One region of the Rhodopseudomonas sp. BAL398 genome, then DNA from elsewhere that is predicted to be linked to it. Evidence: riboswitches for the same ligand, from Rfam matches in the RefSeq annotation. Region 1 holds a riboswitch; each other region holds the start of a gene.

Evidence for each region. Region 1 has a riboswitch for cobalamin ahead of RBJ75_RS20635 (DUF1636 family protein). Riboswitches for the same ligand answer to the same signal wherever they lie in the genome.
Region 2: it holds a riboswitch for cobalamin, as region 1 does, so the genes downstream of both, RBJ75_RS04845 (hypothetical protein) here and RBJ75_RS20635 (DUF1636 family protein) in region 1, are expected to answer to the same signal.
Region 3: it holds a riboswitch for cobalamin, as region 1 does, so the genes downstream of both, RBJ75_RS18520 (TonB-dependent receptor plug domain-containing protein) here and RBJ75_RS20635 (DUF1636 family protein) in region 1, are expected to answer to the same signal.
Region 4: it holds a riboswitch for cobalamin, as region 1 does, so the genes downstream of both, RBJ75_RS02875 (DUF4198 domain-containing protein) here and RBJ75_RS20635 (DUF1636 family protein) in region 1, are expected to answer to the same signal.

What each region holds. Positions count from the first base shown of each region.
Region 1 is NZ_CP133111.1:4,368,992-4,373,168, forward strand. It holds gene bluB (5,6-dimethylbenzimidazole synthase) at 1-227, opposite strand, end outside; gene cobT (nicotinate-nucleotide--dimethylbenzimidazole phosphoribosyltransferase) at 240-1,292, opposite strand; cobalamin riboswitch at 1,384-1,575, shown strand; gene RBJ75_RS20635 (DUF1636 family protein) at 1,687-2,154, shown strand; gene cobU (bifunctional adenosylcobinamide kinase/adenosylcobinamide-phosphate guanylyltransferase) at 2,151-2,687, shown strand; gene cobW (cobalamin biosynthesis protein CobW) at 2,684-3,700, shown strand; gene cobN (cobaltochelatase subunit CobN) at 3,911-4,177, shown strand, end outside.
Region 2 is NZ_CP133111.1:1,030,182-1,034,358, forward strand. It holds gene cobJ (precorrin-3B C(17)-methyltransferase) at 1-67, opposite strand, end outside; gene RBJ75_RS04835 (precorrin-2 C(20)-methyltransferase) at 64-795, opposite strand; gene RBJ75_RS04840 (precorrin-8X methylmutase) at 792-1,421, opposite strand; gene RBJ75_RS04845 (hypothetical protein) at 1,418-2,002, opposite strand; cobalamin riboswitch at 2,117-2,334, opposite strand; gene tcuB (tricarballylate utilization 4Fe-4S protein TcuB) at 2,419-3,528, opposite strand; gene tcuA (FAD-dependent tricarballylate dehydrogenase TcuA) at 3,515-4,177, opposite strand, start outside.
Region 3 is NZ_CP133111.1:3,936,373-3,940,549, forward strand. It holds gene RBJ75_RS18510 (DUF938 domain-containing protein) at 1-446, opposite strand, end outside; gene RBJ75_RS18515 (ABC transporter substrate-binding protein) at 439-1,323, opposite strand; cobalamin riboswitch at 1,503-1,713, shown strand; gene RBJ75_RS18520 (TonB-dependent receptor plug domain-containing protein) at 1,826-3,862, shown strand; gene RBJ75_RS18525 (hypothetical protein) at 4,073-4,177, shown strand, end outside.
Region 4 is NZ_CP133111.1:619,516-623,692, reverse strand. It holds gene RBJ75_RS02885 (cobalt ABC transporter permease) at 1-140, opposite strand, end outside; gene cbiM (cobalt transporter CbiM) at 145-771, opposite strand; gene RBJ75_RS02875 (DUF4198 domain-containing protein) at 788-1,576, opposite strand; cobalamin riboswitch at 1,715-1,928, opposite strand; gene RBJ75_RS02870 (chloride channel protein) at 2,191-3,975, shown strand.

The DNA of each region.
Region 1 (4,177 bases):
GCGCTATCGACGCTGACCCAGCGCCATGGCTGGCTATTGCCAACCGAGGGCGCCAGTTGCGCCAGATCGAGCAGGCGTTCGATCAGCTCGGGCGCGACCGGGTCCGGGCGAAATCGCCGCACGTCACGGCGCCATGCGATCAGTTCGGCCAATTGCGCCTGAAACTTTGCGTCGAAGCGCGGCGGCGCCGCATTCGCAATGGCGGCATTGGGGAGAGTTTTGGTCATCGTTACGTCCGCTCAGATCTTTCCGGCCAGCACGTCGGACAGATCGGCGACGTCGGTCAACAGCCGCGCCGCGGCGCGCAGCAGCGGCACCGCGAGAATCGCGCCGGTGCCTTCGCCGAGCCGTAGTCCGAGTTCGAGCAAGGGTTTGGCGTCGAGCGCGGCCAGCGCCAGGTCATGGCCGCGCTCGGCCGAGCGATGCGCGAACACGCAATAGCCGCGCGCCGCCGGGCACAGCCGGACCGCGAGCAGCGCCGCCGCGGTGGCGATGAAGCCGTCGATGATCACCGGGCGGCGCATTGAGGCGGCGCCGAGGATCGCGCCGGCCATCATGGCGATTTCCAGCCCGCCGAATTCGGCCAGCACATCGAGCGGCGCGGTGACGTCGCTGCGCGCGGCCGCCAATTCGATCGCGGCGCGCTTTTTCGCCATGCCGGCGGAATCCTGACCGGCGCCGACGCCGATGCATTGTTCGAGCGGCGCCGGCGCCAGCCGGTGCAGCAGCAGCGACGACGAGGCGGTGTTGCCGATCCCCATTTCGCCGAGCGCGATGATGTCGGCGCCGTCGCGAATTTCGGCGACCGCGAGTTCGCAGCCCTTGGTCAGAGCGGCGGCAGCCTGTTGCGGCGTCATCGCCGGCTCACGCGCCGCATTGCCGGTGCCCATCCGGATCTTGGCGTCGATCAGGTCCGGATGCGCCGGCAGCGTGGCGGCGACGCCGGCGTCGATCACCCGGACATCGACATGGCTGGCGGTTGCGAAGGCGTTGGCGCAGGCACGGCCGGCCAGATAGGTCATCACCATGCCGACCGTCACCGCGGCGGGAAATTGCGAGACGCCCTCGGCGGTCAGGCCGTGATCGCCGGCGAACACCATCAGCACGGCATTATCGCCGCGCGGTTCGCCGGGATGCCGAATCATGCCGAGCTGGACCGCCAGATCCTCGATCTGCCCGAGCGAGCCGAGCGGCTTGGCCTTGCCGTCGATTCGCGCGCGAATCGCGGCTTCCGCCGCAGGATCAAGCGGCGTGATCGCCGGCGGCTGCCATATCAGGGTATCGGTCGGCATTGTGGGTCCTCATTGGGAAGTCGGCACCAGACGTCAGGATAGCTTGCTCGGTCAACACCACCTTCGCGTGGTTGACCGGCGCGGGCACCGCGGTTAGCGTTTGGGCGATGGTCCTTCCACGTGGAAGGTGAAAAGGGAAGCCGGTGCGAATTCGTTCAATCCCGGTGCTGCCCCCGCAACTGTAAGCGACGAGCCCTCGCCGAGGCCACTGGGATATCCTGGGAAGGCGGCGAATGGCGACGACTCGCGAGCCAGGAGACCTGCCATCACGGATTGTGCTTTGGAGGCGTCGTCGGGGCGGGGTGCACCGGACGGGAGCGAGCGTGACGGCGCAAGCCGTTGCCGCGCGAACCCAACAAAGCTCGCGGCCGCAAGGCCTTGACGTGAGCTTGACATGGACCGCGACCGCCTCGATCCGGCCTCCGCCGATCACCCAGCCGACGCTCTGACGCCGATCGAACCCCGCCGCGACGCCCCCGCGGGCCCGGTCGTGGTCAGCGTCTGCACCACCTGCAAATCCGCCGACGGCAGCGCGACCGTCGGGCCGCAGATGTTCGACGCCATCAAGGCCGGGCTCGGCGCCGGCGATCCCGGCGTCGTGGTGCGGCCGGTTCAGTGTCTGAGCGTCTGCAAGCGCCCGGCCACCGTCGCGGTGTCGAGCCCGGATGGCTACACCTTCCTGTTTGGCGACCTCGAAACCGACAGCGGCAGCGCAGCGCTGCTGGATTTCGTGCGCTCCTACCAAAAATCCGGCTACGGGCTGGTGCCGTGGCGCGAGCGCGCTGCGGTGTTGCGCAAGGGCATGGTGGCGCGGTTGCCGCCGGCGCGCTGGTCGCCGGACGACGGACGCGCCCCGTCATGACCGCGCTGTCCTCAACGCTGGTGCTGGGCGGCGCGCGCTCCGGCAAATCGGGCTTTGCGGAGCGGCTGGTCGAATCCAGCGGGCGATCGCAGATCTACCTCGCCACCGCCACCGCTGGCGACGCCGAGATGACGGCGCGCATCGCCCATCACCGCGCCCGCCGCGGCGCCGGCTGGACCACCGTCGAGGAACCGCTGGCGCTGGTCGAGGCGCTGACCCGCGAAGCCATCCACGGCCGCGCCGTGCTGGTGGATTGTCTGACGCTGTGGCTGTCGAATCTGATGCTGGCCGAGCGCGACCCCGAGATCGAGGCGCGCCGGCTGACCCGGTTTCTCGGCGTGGCGCAATATCCGATCGTGTTGGTCTCCAACGAGATCGGTCTCGGCCTGGTGCCGGAGACGCCGCTCGGCCGCGCCTTTCGCGACGCGCAGGGCCGGCTCAACCAGATCGTCGCCGCCACCGTTCCCAATGTCGTTTTCATCGCCGCCGGGCTGCCGCTGTGGCTCAAGCGCTCAGGAGAACTCAACCCATGACCGTCCGTGTCCCCGTCACCGTGCTGACCGGCTTTCTCGGCGCCGGCAAGACCACGCTGCTGCGCGCGCTGCTGATGGAGGCCGAGGGCCGCCGCATCGCCGTGATCGTCAATGAATTCGGTGACGCCGGCTTCGACGGCGGTCTGGTCGAGGATTGCGCCGCCAATGCCTGCGCGCCCGGCGATATCGTCGAGCTGACCAATGGCTGCATCTGCTGCACCGTGGCCGACGATTTCATTCCCACTATGGACAAATTGCTGACGCGCGAGATTCCGCTCGACGCCATCGTGATCGAGACCTCCGGGCTGGCCTTGCCGCAGCCGCTGCTGAAAGCCTTCGCCTGGCCGGCGGTGCGAACGCGCGCCACCGTCGACGGCGTCGTCACCGTGGTCGACGCGCTGGCGCTGGCGGAAGGCCGCGTCATTCTCGACGAAGGCGCGGTGGCGGCCCAGCGCGCCGCCGACCCGTCGCTCGATCATGACGATCCGGTCGAGGAAGTGTTCGAGGATCAGCTCGCCTGCGCCGATCTGGTGGTGCTGTCGAAGGCCGATCTGGTGGCGCCGGAGATGCTGGCCGATATCGAGACGCGGCTGGCCGCGATGCTGCGGCCGGGGGTTCGCATCGTGCGCTCGCATGGCGCCGTGGCGCCGCAGGTGCTGATCGGGCTGAATGCGGCGGCCGAAGACGATCTCGCCGCCCGCACCGGGCACCATGGCGAGGAGGAGGAGCACGACCATGACGATTTCGTGTCGATCGTGGTGACGCCGTCGGCCGCGAGCAGCGTCGACGCGATGCGCGGCCGCGTCACCGACGCGCTCGGTCTCGACGGCGTGTTGCGGGTCAAGGGCCACGCGCGAATCGCCGATCGGCCGGCACCGATCGTGGTGCAGGCGGTCGGCGCCCGCGTCGAACTGTCCTTCGCGCGGCCGGATGCGACGCGAACAGAGCATCTGGTGGTGATTGGCCTGAAGGGATTCGACGCCGCCGCGGCGCGCCGCGCGCTGGCAGGGTAGTCCTTCTCCCTCCCCCTTGTGGGGAGGGTGGCCCGGCGGAGCGAAGCGAAGCCGGGTCGGGTGTGGGGCCACGGGCGCCGTGCCCGCGGCACCCCCACCCCGGCCTCCGCATTCGGCGATGCTGCGCATCGCCTTCGCTTGGCCGACCCTCCCCACAAGGGGGAGGGAAGCCAATTCGACTTCGACCACGACCAAGGCTACTTCTCCCGGATGCATCTGAAACTCGACCAGGGCGGCACTATCGACGACGGCGCGATCGCGCGTGATCTCGGGCAGGAGACCGCCGACATCGTGGTGCTGTCGGCCGCCGATAGCGACTTGGCGGCTTTCGCGGCGGCGCATGCGACGCTGCCGAAGGATTATCCCAGCCTGCGCCTGACCAATCTGCTGGCGCTCGGCCATCCGGCCTCGGTCGATGCTTATGTCGAGCGCACGCTGCGCGGCGCCAAGATCGTGCTGCTGCGGATGCTCGGCGGC
Region 2 (4,177 bases), 2.7 Mb from region 1:
TGACTTCCGGGGTCACAAGATCGGCGGCGCCGGGCCCGAGGCCAGCGATGATCAGCGATCCGCTCATGGCCGTCGTCCTTGGCCATGGACCAGGATCACCGAGAAGTAGGGCGCCTCGTCGTCGGTCTTGTCGGCCAGCCGCATCACCTTCTGCTCGGCCATGGTGCCACGCTCGACATAGACCGCGCGCTCGGTGAGCCCGGCATGATCCAGCGCGCGGCGCACTTTCGGCAGATTGCGGCCGAGCTTCATCACCACCAGCGCATCTACACCAGCGAAGCGTTCGCGCAAGCTGGCCTCGTCGAGCGTTGCCGGCACCACGCTCAACACGTCGTCGCCGAAGGTGATCGGCATGTCGCTGGCGGTCCAGCAGCCCGACATCCCGGAAATCCCCGGCACCACCACGACCTTGGCTTGGCCTTTGAGCCGGCTGTGCAGATGCATGAACGAGCCATAGAGAAACGGATCGCCCTCGCACAGCACCGCGACGTCGCGGCCGTCGTCGACATGACCGAGAAGCCGTTTGACGCAGCCGTTGTAGAAATCGCGTAGGCAGGCATTATAGGCGGGGTCATCGACCGCGATTTCGGTGGTGACCGGATATTCCATCGCTTCCTCGACCACACCGGGCGCGAGCATGCCTTCCACCAAACTACGAGCATTGCCGGCGCGGCCGGGTTTGCGGAAATGCGCGATGACGCGGGCTTGGCCGATCAGCCGCGCCGCCTTGACGCTCATCAGCTCGGGATCGCCGGGGCCGAGCCCGACGCCATAGATCGTCGCGGCGCGGCTCATTCGATGTCACTCGCCACAGCGTTGACGGCGGCGGCCGCCATCGCGCTGCCGCCGCGCCGTCCGCGCACGATCACGCTCGGCACCAGGGCGTAGTCGAGCAGCGCGTCCTTGGATTCGGCGGCGCCGACGAAGCCGACCGGAATGCCGATCACCGCGGCCGGCGGGGCCACGCCCGGCTCCTGCAGGATCTCCAGCAGCCGGAACAGGGCGGTCGGCGCGTTGCCGATCACCACCACGGCGCCGGCCAGTCGGTCGCGCCACAATTCGATCGCCGCGGCGGTCCGCGTGGTGCCAAGCCGCGCCGCCAGTGCTGGAATGCGCGGATCGCTCAATGTGCAGATCACCTCGTTATCGGCCGGCAACCGCGCCCGGGTGATGCCGTTGGCGACCATCTGGGCGTCGCACAGGATCGGCGCGCCGGCGCGCAACGCATGCGCCGCGGCCACACTGAAGCCCCCGGTGAAGACGATGTCGTCGGCGACCTCGACCATGCCGCTGGCGTGGATGATCCGGACCGCGACTTTCTCGTCGGCGGCATCGAAGCGGTCGAGCCTGGCCTCGGCGCGGATGATGGCGAAGGAGCGCGCGTAGATCGCGGCGCCGTTTTTCTCGTAGACGTAGCTCATGAGGCGGCCTCGGAATGGGTCGGTGTCGGGGCGATGCTGGGCGGCAGCGTGGCGTGGGTGAGCGGCGCTGCTCGCAGACCGGAGGCCAATGCCAGCTGGACCAGCGCCGCGCGGGCTGAGTCCGGACCGGGCTTGTCGCACAGGGCTTTCAACCGGCGCAGCGTCGAGGGCGGCAGGTTGGAGGCCGCGTCGCATTGCGGATCGACCTGGCCATCGCCCGGAACGATCGCCAGCGCGATGCCCTTGGCGGCGGCCATCGCGGCGACCCGCGCGACGGCGTCAGGCCAGGGCAGGCCGCCGCCCAGCCGGATCAGAATTCCGCGGGCCTGCGCCAGCGTGGTCGCGATCAGCGGCTCGCGCGCATGCGGATCGACGAGATCGCGCAGATTGGCCAGATGCAGGCGCGGCAAGCCATCAGCCGCGCGCGATGCTGCCGCGAAAGCGGCGAGGTCATCGTCGGCAAAGGACAGCACCACGAGTTCGGCGGCGGATTGCTCGAGGCCGGGCCGCGGCGAGACCGTTCGCTCGACTAAGTTGGCCGCTGGCGCCTGGCCAGGCGCGTGTTGATCGCAGTGATCCATAGGCAAGCCTCGTCGCCGGATGGGCCGCGCAAAGCGCGAGACCCAGACATGCGGCGAGCGGACCTGCACTCCGATCGACCAACGTCTTCACTCCGAAACACCCCGCCCGGAATGGCGAACAAAGCAGGCGACGGCAGGTTTCCTGGCTTGCGGGTCATCGCCGGCACCACCTTCCCAGGTCGAGACCCAGTGGTTTTCGGTGCAGGCTTTCCGCTCACAGTTGCGGGGGCAGCTCCGGCTTGGTCCGGATCCGGCAACTTGCCGTATCCTGACACCCGGTATTCCCTTTTCGCCCTGTCCGCAGACAAGGCACCATCGGCTGCGGGTTCAATCTGACGGAAACGCCGGGAAGTCAATCCTCCACACGGCGCGATCGGCCGCGGCTTGCGCCCGATGGTCCTGCGGCTGCACCGATGTCACTCGTCGCCGCTGCGTCGCGGGCGCGCGCGCTCGATCGCGGCGCGTAGCAGCGCCAGCGATCGATACAACCCGTGGACCGCCTTGCTGACCGGCAGGATGGCGAAGAAGCCGATCACGATGCCCAGATGCAGCGTCAGCACCAGCCCCATCGCCGCGGTCTCGCGCAGCGCCAGCACCGCAAGGCCGCTCCCGGCCACCAAAGCGAGCAGGACCAGGAACACGATGTTAAGCCGAATCTCGGCGGCGGCGGAGAGGGCGCGGTCGGCGCGCCGTTCCAGCAGCAACAGCCCGCCGATCCCGATCAGCATCGTCACCCCACCGATGCCACCGGCCAGCACCGGCAGGCTGGTCAAGGAGTAGGGCGCCGCGACGGCGTAGACGTGATGATAGAATGCCGCGATCAGCGTCGCGGCGAGGCTGAACGCGAAGCCCGCCACCATCACGTGGTGAAACCATCGGCGTTGCTGGGAGAATTTCTCGTCGGCGTCGTTGCAACCGGGGCCGCCGCCGCCGAGATTGCGCAGCGTTACGATATCCAGCACCGCGGGATACAGCGCGCGCAAGATGGCCTTGGTCCCGGCGCGGGGGGTGATCGCGCGCCAATAGCTTGCCGCGCTGATGCCGATCGCCAGCATCGCCGACAGCAGCGTCGCCGCGGCGGCCCCGGCCATGATCGGCCACGGCACCACCCGATAGAATGCGCCCGGGCCGTGATGGGCGGCAAACAGCACATTGGCCGGCACCAGCAGCAGCGTGGCGATCAGCATCGACGCGGTGATGCCGCCGACGATGGCGGCGACCACGCGGGCATTGGCGCCAAAGCCACGACCCAGCCAGCGCGGCCAAGCGTAGTCGGCATAGGAGCGCTGGCGCAATTCGGCCAGCGTGTTCGGCAGGTTGATCGCGAAATGATGCGGCGGCGCGTATTGGCAGGCGTACCAGCAGCCACGGCAGTTGTGGCACAGATTGGCCAGATAGGTGAGGTCGTTGGGCGCGAAATCATGCTTGCCGGCGATCGCCGGAAACACCGCGCACAAGCCGTCGCAATACATGCAGGCGGTGCAGATTCGCAGCACCCGCTCGGCTTCCAGGTCATCGGGCGGCATGACGCGCGGCCTCCTCGCCGGCGAGGCGTCCGAACACCGCCGACAATGTGACGCCGAGGCCGGCCAGATAGCCGCGGCCGAGCACATTCGCCGCCATGATCATGCCGGCCGCGAAGATGTTCTCGAAACGGCTGCCGTCGGATTTGATCACCCGCATCTGCGGATCGACGGCGACGCCGAAATGGGTGAAGGTCAGGCCCGGTCGCATCGGGTAGGCCGCGAAGGGCGGCACCGCGAGCGCGACCGCGCCATGCGATTTCGCCGGCGCCAACTGTGCGGTGCGCCGTTGGATTAATTCGCCGCCGGCGATCGCGGCGTTGAAGCCGCGCGTCGTGGCTTCCAGCGCTGCCGGGTCGAGCCCGAGCTTGACCGCCAGCGCCGCGATGGAATCGGCCTCGATCGGCGGCAGCGCTGTCGGCAGCGCCCGCGCCCGGCCATGGGCGTCCATAATCAGATAGGCGATCTGGCCGGGGCATTGCGCGATCCGCTCGCCCCAGCGGGCATAATGCGTCTTGCGCGCGTCCTCGCCCTCGTCGTGGAAGCGCTGAGCGTTGCGGTCGACCACGATGCCGGAAGGGATCGCGGTGATGCGGGTGACGATGCCGCCGTCGACCGGCGGACCGCGGGCATCGACCGCAACGATGTGGCC
Region 3 (4,177 bases), 430 kb from region 1:
CCGGCGAACAGCCCTTCGGCGACCGGCCATGGCGCGATGTGAATCACATTGGCGCAGAACACGGCCAGCAGCGGCCCAGGTCCGGCGCCACCACCGTCGCCGTCGCCCAGCTGCGCGCACCAGGCCGGATCGGCGAGGTCGATCCGCCGCGGCGCCCGGACATTGTCGAGGCCGGCATGGGCCCGCCACGCCGCGATGCTGGCCAGATGCTGGTCGTTGAGATCGCTCGGCCACCACACGATGCCCGGATGCTCGCGGGCGAATTCAACCACATGCTGGCCGGTGCCGCTGCCGGCCTCCAGCACGTCGCCGGATCGGCCGCGCAGGAACGGCGCCAGCGCGGCGCGGATCGGCTCGTGATTGCGATGGAACGCGCGCGCGTCGAGCCGCCCGTCGGGCTCGACGCGGCTGCCATCCTTGCCGAATTCCACCACATAATCAGCCATGGTCGCGCTCCTGTTGTTCGATGCGGGTCAGTTCGGCGATCAGCCGATCGAACGCCTCCGCCAGCGATCCGCCACCGCACACCGCCAGCCGCTCCGGCAGCACGATACGCTTGGCCCGCGGATAGAAATGCTGCAGCGCCGGATGCAGCAGGAAGGCGCGGCCGCCATCCTCGGCGACATCGCTGGCGTCCGCCACCAGCAGCAGATCCGGCCGCGCCGCGACGATCGCCTCCAGCGAGGCGAAGCCGCCCTGCCCCAGGCCGAGCTCGCCCGCCGCGTTGGCGAGCCCGGATTCGGCGAACAGCAGGTCGATCAGGCTGCCGCTGCCCGACACCCAGCCGCGCCGCCACAGCGGCAGCACCCGCAGCGGCCGGTGCGCGATCGCCGCATGGGCCCGCGCGATCGCGGCATCGAGCCGGGCGATTTCGGCAGAAGCGCGGTCGGGATGTTGCACGATCTCGCCCATCCGCCGGATCTGGTCGCGGATCTCGCCGAGCGAAGCCGGCACCACGTTGAATTCGGCGACCCGCAACCCGTTGTGTTTCAGCAATTCGCGGGTGCTGCGGCGGTCGTAACGGCCGGCCACCACGACGTCGGGCTTGAGCACCAGCACATCCTCGGCGCCGCCGGACAGCGCGCGATAGCGGCCGGCCTGCGCGGCCACCGCCGAGAGCGAGGCATCATGCGCAAACGGGCTGAGGCCGACAATCTGCGCCGGATCGGCCAGCGTGACCAGCAGCTGATCGGTGCAGACATTGAGCGAAGCAATCCGCGGCAGGCCGGCGGCCCGCAGCGGCGACACCGCGCAACCGACCACCAGCGCCGCGGCGAGCCACCCGCCCGCGCGGCCCGCCGCCGTCAAATTTCGCCCGATCATGCGCGCCATCTCTCGATCGCCATCCCCTGGTCGCGATGCCACCGCGCCCGGCCAAGGTCTTACAGCCTGCCTTGCACCCTGTCCTGTGACGTTCAAGCCACATCGGGACGAAAACGCACCGGCCGGCCCGCCGCGCCGCCAGCGCGCGCGAACGGCGAATTGACAGGCCGGATCACAGCCTCCTAGATCGTCGCGACGGTTCCCCTCGGGGATCAAAAGGGAATGCGGTGCGGACGGCTCCAATCGGGGCGGTTCAATGCCGCGGCTGTTCCCGCAACTGTAAGCGGCGAGTCTTGCGTCCGATGCCACTGGGAATCTCGGTCCTGGGAAGGCGACGCCAGAAACAACGACCCGCGAGCCAGGAGACCTGCCGTCAATCGTGGTCACACGCGAAGATGTCGGTCGGGAAGTGCAGACATTGGCAACATCGGAGCGCGCAAGCGCAAGGATGAACCCTCATTCGCTGTGACGTGCCACACCCGTCAAGCCGAGGTTCAATCCGATGTCGTCCCGTTATCCTGCCGCAAGGCGAAGCTCCGCGCTGTCGCGCGCCTGTCTCACATCGACCATGCTGGTGTCGATCCTGCCGCCCTGCGTCGCGCAGGCCCAGCAGGCCGATGCGACCACCGCGCTGCCGACCCTTGTGGTCAGCGCCACCCGGCTGGCCACGCCGGCGGAGCAAATCGCCAGTTCGGTGACGGTGATCACCTCTGAAGAGTTGGAACGCGACCAGAGGCGAACGGTCTCCGACGCCCTCACCATGGTTCCGGGCCTCAATGTGGTGCGGACCGGCGGCCCGGGAGGATCGACCTCGGTCTTCATGCGGGGCACCAACTCGAACCACGTCAAGGTGCTGATCGACGGCATCGACGCCGGCGATCCCAGCAAACCGAATGGCGCGTATGATTTCGCCAATCTGCTGACCGCCGACATCGAACGGATCGAAGTCCTGCGCGGGCCGCAGAGCGGGTTGTACGGCTCCGATGCGATCGGCGGCGTGATTTCGATCACCACCAAACGCGGCCAGGGCCCGGCCAAACTCACCGGCACGCTGGAGGGCGGCTCGTTCGGAACATTCAACCAGACCGCCCGCGCCGCCGGCTCTCAGGGCAATCTGGACTACGCCTTCAACGTCGCGCATTTTCGCTCCACCGACGTCGCGGTGACGCCCCGCGATCTTCTGGCTCCGGGCCAGCAGCGCATCAATGACAGCTACGACAACCAGACTTACTCGACCAAGCTCGGGGTTCAGGCCAGCGACGATCTCGCCTTCAGCTTTGTCGGCCGCTATTCCGATGCCTCCAAGGGCTTCACCGGCGACGATTACTCGCACTATCCGAACACATTTCCGGAATCGCTGCAGAGCAACATGGTCAGCCATGACTTCCTGACCCGCAGCGAAGCCATCTGGTCTCCGCTCGGCGATCGCTTCAAGAGCACGCTCGGCTTCAGCTACTCCAACCAATGGAATCGCACCGTCAATCCCAATGCGGATTTCACCACCAATAACCAGACCTTTGCATACGGCATCGCGCCGCCGAGCTCCTATCGGGGCGAGCGGACGAAATTCGACTGGACCGGCGTGGTCGACGCCGGATACGGACAGAAGGTGGTGCTTGGGCTGGAACGCCAGGACGATTCGATTCGCACCAATTCGACCGGAGACTACGACCTGAGCGGCGCCTACCAGCAGCTCGGCACCACCGCGAGCACCGGCAACAGCGCCGGCTTCGTCGAATTGCAGTCGGAATTCACCAAGAACTTCTTCCTGGTCTCGAATATCCGCTACGACGACAATGACAGCTTCGGCGGACACACCACCTGGCGGGTCGCGCCGACCTTCATCGTGCCGTACACCGACACCAGGCTGAAGGCGACCTATGGCACCGGGTTCAAGGCGCCGACGCTGATGCAGCTCTATGTCAATAACCCGGCCTACTACACGATTGCCAATCCGGCGCTCAAGCCGGAGACCAGCAAAGGCTACGATGTCGGCTTCGAGCAGCCGCTGTTTCAGAACCGCGCCAGTTTCGGGGCGACCTACTTCAACAACGAGATCACCGACCTGATCTCGATGACCGGATACGACCTCGCGCTCGGCGGCTATTCCTACGAGAATGTCGGCCTAGCGAAGACCTACGGCGTCGAATCATTCGTCGCGCTGCAGGCGACCGAGACGTTGCGTTTCCGCGTCGATTACACCTACACCCACACCCGCGACGAAGACAGCGGCCTGCGCCTGCGGCGCCGTCCAGACAACAAGGTGACGCTGTCGGCGATCTGGAACCCGATCGAGCGCGCGACACTCTCGGCCTCGATCGTCCATACCAGTTCATGGCTCGACTACGACCGGTTCGGCACCACGCTGCTCGACGCGCCGTCCTTCACGGTCGTCAACCTGGCCGCCAATTACCAGATCGACGAGCACGCCACGGTGTTCGGCCGGATCGATAACCTGTTCGACAAGACCTACCAGGTGCCGGTGGGCTTCCTGCAGCCCGGGCTGGGCGTCTTTGCCGGCATGCGCCTGAGCAACTGACGCGAGCGGCCAGGGCGATCGGCAGACCCCGCCGCCGCCAAGGCGGCCGGGTCTTGCCTGCGCGGCCGCGGTCCGCTGCGATATCCGGGATTGTTCGCGGCGAATTAGGCCTTTTGCCCCCTATTCGGGCAAAAAGCTGCGGCGGGCGCCGATTTGTGCTATGAGGAACCAACGACGACGTCGTCATTTCCCTCTATCATTCGAGGACCCATGGACACGGAACCGAAATCGGCTGCCGAACTGAAAGAAATTCGTCAGAATCGCAAGGCTGCCCAGCAGGCCGAGGGCATCAAGGCGATGGCCGATATCGCCGCC
Region 4 (4,177 bases), 2.2 Mb from region 1:
ATTTCACCCTCGATGCGGTCGCCGCTGGCATAGGCGCCGGCGACGACCTTGTGAGCCAGCGCCGGGACGCAGGCTCCGCAGGCGATGAGCAGCGCGAGCAGCACCGAGGCAATGGTCTTAGTCATCGCGGTCTTGATCATGGCATCATGCTCCCTGGGGCGCCGGCGCGGCGAAGGCGTCAAACAATTCCGGCTTGACCCGGCGCACGAGATAGACCGCCGCGGCGGTGAGAACGGCCTCGATGACCATCACCGGAATATGGGCGATGAAGACCAGCTTCGCGGCGGGGATGAATTCGCTGCCGGAGAAGCCGAGCGCCACGCCGACGCAGATCGCCGTCAGCGCGATCGCCAGCGCGCCGCCAACCCCGCCCCAAATCGCCGCCACCGCCGGCGAGGCGTGGACGATGCCGGGCCGGCAGACATAGCTGACGATCAGCGCCGGCAGCGCGATATCGACCGTGTTGACGCCCAGCACGGTCAGGCCGCCGAAGCCGAAGAACACCGCCTGCAACAACAAAGCCACGAACAGCGCCGGAAAGGCCGCCCAGCCGAGCACCAGCCCGGCCAGGCCATTGACGATGAGGTGAACGCTCGAGGGACCGATCGGAACATGGACCAGGGAGGCGACGAAGAAGGTCGCGCTCAGGACCCCGGCGGCCGGAATCTTGTCGATCGGCATCTGTCGCAGGCCAATGCCGATGCCCGCGACGGCGATCGCGGAGCCGGTGACGAGGACCGGCAGGGAAAGCGCTCCGTCGACGATATGCATGGCGGCTCTCCTGGCGTCACTTGAGATCGTTGGCGCGGACCCAGATCACCGCGTCTTGCGACAGATCCTTGCCCTCGAATTTCTTCGCCGGGCCGACGCCGAGCGCGGCGAAACCCCAGAACCCCGCTTTGGGAATGCCGAAGGTGAAAATGCCATTGGCGTCGGTCTTGGCGATCAGCGTGCCGCCGGGCGGTGGCGTGACGCTCGGCTTGCCGGCGCTGCGCGTGGCGAGGTCCGGTTCGGCGGCGATATATTCGATCTCGACTTCAGCGTCGGCGACCGGCTCGCCTTCGGACAGAACCCGACCGGAGAAGGTCGATCCGGCGACGATCGCGGTCGGCTTGTTGAGCGGCACGATCTCGGTCGGCAGGCCAAGCGGCTTGTCCCAGTCGGTCGGCGCGCCGCCCAGATTCACGAAGGATTTGGTGATCTGCTGGATGTACTTGTCCTCGGAGGTCTCCAGATAGGGCGCGGGCACCAGGCCGAAGACGTAATCGCCAAGTCCCTTGGGGGTGAATTTGGTCTCGAAGGCGGCGGCGGAATTCTCCGCGCCCTTGAAGGTCACCGGCGCCAGCGTGCCGAGCAGATCGGTCTTCTTGTGCTTGTTGATGACGAAGAATTGCTCCGGCCTACCCATGTCCATGGCGTGGCCATTCGCGAACGGATGCCAGAACACCAGCAACAACGGGATCTCGGTCCGCTTCTCCAGGTTCACCTTGGGGGTATAGATCAGCTGGAAGTGGGCTTCGGCCGGCGCCACCCAGGCCAGCACAGCAGCGGCCAGAACTGAATTGAAGAGTTTCATGAACGTGTCTCCCAACACGCGGCCGGATTGCGGCCGCGATTCCCATAAGGAGACGCGCGAGGACCCGTGCTCACACCGGCGCAGTCGCGCCGTGATGTTGCACGACGCACACCCCGGCGTCAGACGAACGAGCCGTCCGCGGCTGCGAACGGTTGTGGCAGGTCTCCTGGCTCACGGGTCATCATCTCGCCGAACCTTCCCAGCCCTTGCGGACCAGTGGTGTTCTCTCGGCGAGATTCGCCGCTTACAGTTGCGGGGGCAGCCTCGGAATAACCGCGCGGACGCGGCGCACCGTGTTCCCTATTATCTCGTCCGGCACCGCCGAACGAGAACTACGCCTGATGCCTATCAAGCATGACAACGTCTGTAAATGGTCCCAACGGCGGGCCTTGCGAGCCTGTTCGTAGCGCTCGCGGCAGATCTGCCCCCCGGCGGCCGAGTCGCCGTAGGCTGGCGCCGCCCGGCAGCGCGGCCGCCGGCTCTCCCGAGCTACGGATGAATCGAGATATACAGCGCCATCTCCTTATGGCTAGAAGGACGGCGATCGCCTGGGGACCGCGCCGAGCGGCCCGGCTGAACGAAACGCTGAGATTGGTGGAATCGAGTTGGCGGAGATGGATCAGGTTCAACACCGCAATGATCGCCTGGGCCTGAATCTGATCTTGATGCGAATGCGGCTGCTGCTGCGCAGCAACGAGTTCTACCTCGTCCCGCTCGCCTTGCTGATCGGCGTGGGCGTCGGCGCCGTCGTCACCCTCATGAGCGAAATCGCCCAGATCGCCCACGTTCTGATCTATGGCATCGCGGTCGATGTGCGGCTGAGCGCCAATGCCTATGTCACACCGCATGTGGCGCTGATGGCCCCGGCCATCGGCGGCCTTGTGCTCGGCATCATGGAGTGGAGCCGACGGCGCTGGAAGATCGCCCATGCGGTCGACCCGATCGAGGCCAATGCGCTGCGCGGTGGGCTGTTGTCGTTTCGCGACAGCGCGGTGGTCAGCGGTCAGACGCTGATCTCCAACGGTTGCGGGGCGTCGGTCGGACTCGAGGCGGGCTATACCCAGATCGGATCCGCAGCCGCCTCGTTGCTCGGGCAATTCCTCAATCTGCGGCGAAACGACCAGCGCCTGATCGTCGGTTGCGGCTCGGCCGCGGCGATTGCGGCGGCGTTCGGCGCGCCGATCACCGGCGCGTTCTATGCCTGCGAGCTGATTGTCGGGGTCTATTCGGTGGCCAGCGCCGCGCCGATTCTCGCGGCCTCCCTGGCCGGCGCGATCACCGCGCATTGGCTCGGCGGCGCCCCCTATTCGCTCGAGCTGCTCCGGGTCAGCGCGGTGGGGGTCGAGCAATATCTGGCGCTGATCGCGCTGGCGCTGATCACCGGCGCGGTCGGCATCGCGGTGATGCGCAGTTCGCCGGTCTTCGAAAAGATCTTTACCCGAACCGGGATGCCGGTCTGGATCAGACCCGCGGTCGGCGGGCTGTTGGTCGGCTGTCTGGCAATCGTGACCCCGCAGGTGTTGGCGGCGGGCCACGGGGCGATGCTGCTCGATCTGCATCGGGAGATGGCGATCGGGGTGATCGCGGTGGTGATTGCCCTGAAGATGACGGCCTGCATGATTTCCCTGGGGTCCGGATTTCGTGGCGGGTTGTTCTTCGCCTCGCTGTTTGTCGGCAGCCTGATCGGCAAATTCTACGCGGCGGTGCTGCTGCTATGGCTGCCCACCATCGCCGTCGATCCCCAGGTCAGCATGCTGACCGGCATGGCGACGCTTGGCGTCGCCATCGTCGGCGGACCGCTCACCATGGCGTTTCTGGTCCTGGAAATGACACGAAATGTCGACGTGACGGCGGTGGTTCTGGCCGCCTGCATCGTGACCAGCATCGGCGTCCGCTTCCTGTTCGGTCACTCGTTCTCGACCTGGCGACTTCATCTCAGCGGCGAAACCATCCGCAGCGCCAATGATGTCGGCTGGCTGCGCAATCTTACGGTCGAACGCACGATGCGAACCGATATCGGCCAGGTGCCCTCGACCGCGACGATCGCCGCCTGCCGCGCTCAATTCGCGCTGGGCTCCTGTCGGGCCATCGTGGTGGTCAACAAGGCCGACGAATATTGCGGGGTGGTGATGCTGCCGGAACTGTTTTCCGGCGATCTCGATTCGATCGCCGACGAGATCCAGGTGGTCGAGCTCGCCAAATATATCGATGTGGCGCTGCGGCCGGAGATGAACATCAAGACTGCCATGAAAATCTTCGACGACGCCGAAGCCGAACTGCTCGCCGTGATCCAATCCGAGGACAACCGCAAGGTGATCGGCTTTCTCAGCGAGTCATTCGCGCGGCGGCGCTACGTCGAAGAACTCGACAAGGCGACGCGCGGGGTTCTCGGCAGCTGACCCGGACGGTCAGCCCGGGAGGCGCCGATCGGCGCCGGGCGAGGAATGGCTGTCGGTCTGAGGGAATCGGCAGCCCGGTCAGATCGGGATCCACCAGACAGGCTAACGCCTTGAAATCATTGGAGCGGGTGAAGGGAACCCGCTCCTCACGTATTTTTTGTAGCAATATACATATTCCCCTTATTTTATCGGCATAACTTTC